DNA from 2 places in the Brevibacillus sp. HB1.1 genome. Region 2 is predicted to be linked to the other one. Evidence: a T-box and tRNA genes for the amino acid it is inferred to sense, from the RefSeq annotation. Region 2 holds a T-box; the other holds one or more tRNA genes.
The links. A T-box is a leader RNA that pairs with one kind of tRNA and senses whether it is charged. The one in region 2 lies ahead of HPY27_RS20920 (valine--tRNA ligase), so its partner is inferred to be a tRNA-Val.
Positions count from the first base shown of each region.

Region 1: it encodes a tRNA-Val, which carries the amino acid that the T-box ahead of HPY27_RS20920 (valine--tRNA ligase) is inferred to sense. The anticodon was not compared.

Region 1 covers NZ_JABMIV010000001.1:970,115-972,315, forward strand. Annotated here, with positions in the region: gene HPY27_RS30025 (GNAT family N-acetyltransferase) at 1-610, opposite strand, end outside; tRNA gene HPY27_RS04490 (tRNA-Val) at 759-834, opposite strand; tRNA gene HPY27_RS04495 (tRNA-Ile) at 860-936, opposite strand; gene HPY27_RS04500 (phosphatidylglycerophosphatase A family protein) at 1,356-1,949, opposite strand; gene HPY27_RS04505 (alpha/beta hydrolase) at 2,130-2,201, shown strand, end outside.
Region 2 covers NZ_JABMIV010000008.1:247,386-249,586, forward strand. Annotated here, with positions in the region: gene HPY27_RS20920 (valine--tRNA ligase) at 1-1,164, opposite strand, end outside; T-box leader at 1,222-1,463, opposite strand; gene HPY27_RS20925 (STAS domain-containing protein) at 1,523-1,849, opposite strand; gene HPY27_RS20930 (ATP-binding protein) at 1,957-2,201, opposite strand, start outside.

The sequences.
Region 1 (2,201 bases), on a different contig from region 2:
TTACCTCAATTGGGCACTCCCCCAAGATCTGAAGCATTTTATCCATTAACCTCTGTCCTCGATGACTTGGACGAATTGCAAACTGATATAGCGAAATAGTTTGATCAGACTTTCTAGGATAAAAGCGTAATGCTCCTACAATTTGGTTATCATCTATTGCTACAACGACTTGCCTTCTACGCACAGCAGCAAATGCTCCATCAGGACATAAAAATTCCCTATTAGAAATACCATCGTTATTTTCTTGAATGTTATTCTGAAAGAAAAATACAACATCATTCCCTGACCATGAATCAGCTAATGTTATCTTCATTATTCTAACCTCATCAAATCCCAATTTATGTAGAGAGTAGTTCTTTAATGGCTCTCCTGTAACGCAACATCCGTTCATGGTCATTTTTGTTGGATCTGGGATGCGGGTCAAGTCACAGTTATCTTCTAGGTCTGCCAGTTTAACGAACCTTGCTATCGGGTCAAGTTCCGCTCTTTTTACAATTTCCATGTAGGTCTCGCCTTCATTTCTAGTTAGAGCAACGACTGCTCCCACAATCTCAGGAGAAAATCCAGATTCGAGAAGACCTTCCTTAGGGCCTTCTCTAATTGTACTCATTCACACCCTCCTTCCTCATGAAGTCCCCATTTTAAAACGAATAGTATTTGCCACCCAAATCGTAGAATATGGAGGTTAGTGACTGTGGCTAATCAAAAGCATAAAATAAAAAACCCTTGATTCCTCAAGGGTTCTAACGTTCATACTATGGTGATCCGGACTGGGTTCGAACCAGCGACCCCCACCCTGTCAAGATGGTGCTCTCCCAACTGAGCTACCGGATCATGGGATATGTGTGTGATCGTTTAATGGTGGGCCCTGTAGGACTCGAACCTACGACCAATCGGTTATGAGCCGACCGCTCTGACCAACTGAGCTAAGGGCCCGAATCGTATCGGACGTCGATCACATTTATTACTATACAGCATCGTAAAATGGATTTCAAGAGGAAATGAATAATTTCTTGTAAAAATTTTCACTCGTACCAAAAGAACACTAAGAAACCCAGTGATATCAGTCTTGCTTTTACCATGTAAAAAGCCTCGTCATCTCGTTTCAGCTATATATGCTTACCCAAGACCCCAACAAAAAAGCCATTCCCCACCGCTGCGACCCACATCCCCCCTACTAAACATGGGGATTACCTACTTGATGGCATCACATCAAACATGACGCCATCAAGCATATGAGCTACACCAGTGAAGAATTGGCTTCTGCCAGTCTAAAGACGATCCAATAAAGGGTACAACAACAAACAAGATAATTAGGTAATGATCGAGACAAACTTCCTCATCGCAACCCTAACCTACCCCGCCTGCTCCGTCCCTTTCCCTTTCTCCTCGACACGCAGCTCGGCTTCCTGTTGCTTCAACGCCTCATTTCGTGTCAATTCCGCCTCCTGCTCATCTCTCATCCGATGGGCCATACGGCTAGACGCATTGGCTGCCACACTCGCCACGAGGTCGTCCAAAAATGTGTGAACACGTCCCTCTCCCGACTTGGTATCCAGCCTTTTAATCACCCCGACCTTGTGCTTATCCAAATGGCCAAAGGTGGTCACCGCGATACTTCCATATCCAAATACGGAGCCTAGCGCCAATGTTTCGTCGCATCCGAACAGTCCTTCATCTGACGCGATGATAGATTGGAGCGGCTCGGACAAGAGGCCCTTCTCTGCTAACGTATCCAACTCAACGCCAACCAGGATGGCGTGCTGCATTTCCCTTTTTTCCAAGACCGCTTTCACGCTCTCGATGCACTGCGCCATCGTGAGATCTGGATGGTAAGGTGATTGCATGAGATAGACGATCTCTGCGATATCATCCATCGTCACTCCGCGTTCTGCCAAACGTGCGAGAGCAGCGTTTCTGACTTCGATGCTGTGTACTTGCTTCTTCATATAAGAGACAACCCCTTCCACAAATCGAGTGAAGTCGTTTCCTACCATAGTATCACACGCTGACCAAATTGCGACAATCTTTCGCCCACAGCCTGACTGACCCTGCACCCAAACTGTTGGGCATGCCCGCTCACTCCTGTATAATAATGAATAGAAGATCCCAATAAGGAGGACACCGCAGTGGCCCTTGAGGAAATCATCTTGGAAAGCCGGCATTTGGGGACGCCGGAAAAGCTGATTGTCTACACACCC
Region 2 (2,201 bases):
TTCAGGGCTATTTGCATTAGCCAGTGCTTCGTCAGCCAAAGGCTGCATTTTTATGAACCATTGGGTAGAAAGGTATGGTTCTACGACTGCATCGCTTCGCTCACTATGTCCAACCTGATGGATATGCTCCTCAACCTTGAACATAACACCTTGCTCAGTCAAATCTTTGATGATTTGCTTCCGGCATACAAAGCGATCCAAGCCATTGTAGATACCAGCCAGTTCGTTCATCGTGCCTGTCTCATCCATGACAACGATTTGTGGCAACTGATGACGAAGACCCAATTCAAAGTCATTCGGATCGTGTGCTGGCGTAATTTTTACAGCGCCAGAACCAAACTCAGGATCAACGTAGTCATCAGCGACGATTGGAATTTCGCGTCCTACGATTGGCAAAATCACGGTTTTGCCGATCATGTCCTTGTAACGCTCATCTTCCGGATGTACCGCTACAGCCGTATCACCGAGCATCGTTTCCGGACGGGTTGTAGCTACTTCGATATAACCGGTGCCATCTGCCAATGGGTAACGCATGTGATGCAGCGCACCTTTTACTTCCTTGTAGATTACTTCAATATCGGATAGAGCCGTGCGGGCTGCAGGGTCCCAGTTAATGATACGGTTACCGCGATAGATCAAGCCTTTTTCGTAGAGGCGAACAAATACTTCGCGTACAGCTTGGGACAAGCCTTCATCCATCGTAAAACGCTCGCGGGAGTAATCTAGGGCAAGACCGAGCGTTTCCCACTGCTCACGAATATGTGAAGCGTAAATGTGCTTCCACTCCCATACTTTTTCCACGAATTTTTCGCGGCCCAGATCATGACGAGAGATGCCTTCTTCTCGCAAGGTAGCCTCTACCCGCGCTTGGGTTGCGATACCGGCGTGGTCCATACCTGGCAAGAACAAGGCGCTGTAGCCTTGCATACGCTTGGTACGCGTAATGATATCTTGCAAAGTCGTATCCAGCGCGTGGCCCAAGTGCAATTTACCAGTTACGTTCGGCGGTGGAATGACAATCGTAAACGGACGTTTATTCGGGTCACGTTCTGCCTTGAAAAATTGTTTTTCGATCCAATACGGATACCATTTGTTCTCTGCTGCCTTTGGATCATAGTTTTTCGGCAGCAATTGGTCGATGTCGGTTGTTGGCTGTGTAGACATGTACGACTCCTCCTATTAGCATAACTTTCTTTGCAAAAAATAAAAAAACCCTTCATCGCAAAGGACGAAAGGATTATTTTCGCGGTACCACCTTTGTTAACACACGATAAACGTCATGCTTATGGCGTGTTCACTCTGACAAGATAACGGTTGCGAACCGGTCTCGGCTAGGCACATGCTTTCACCGAAAAAACTCCTGGGCGACCTTCAGCCATTCATAACCTTAGAGAATCTCGCAGCAACTGATTCTCCTCTCTGCTAAGGCGTCCTGACTTACTCTTCCCACTCATCGTTCATATCGTATGTAGTTGTCGTATGATTAGCTTTTCACTATTATATACAATCACGCTGTTTGGCGTCAAACCCGGGTTTCGCCCACTTTTCCAACTGCAATGCCCAGTGCTTCGGTAAAACCGAGCACGCCCAAAATATCGAGAATTTCTTCTCGGACATTGACGATTTCTACCTGTTTGCCCATGGCCAACAGTTCTTTCGTGGTAAAAAACAGGCTTCCAATACCGGAAGAATCTACAAAGGAGACACCTTGAAAATCGACGGTAACGGATTGATTTCGCCCTCCATACTGTTGGAGCAATTCACCTACTCGATCTCCTACAGCCATGTCCAACTCTCCGACGAAAAACAATGTAGCCTGTCCGTTCGCCTCTGTTGCGCGGTAGTCCATGCTCAAACTCCTCTCAATAGGTATCGGTACACCCAATCTGCTCGTCCTTTTACTATATTACCCATTTTCATTCACTTGCAAACATTTGGCTTTTGGGAAATCGTAGCTTAACGCGAAAGGATACATTCTAAAATCAGCTTTGTACCTGCCAGGGAGCTACTTAAATAAACACGATCACAGTATTGCAGGATCACGTGAAAACCGGCCCCAAGCGAGTGGCGCGTAGAAAATCCTTGCTGTAGGGTAGCTCGCGGGATATCCTCGAGCAAAATTCCTTGTCCTTCATCATGGATCACAGCCCGACACATCTGCCTGTCATTCGATAGGTATAGCGTGACCACACCGCCATTAC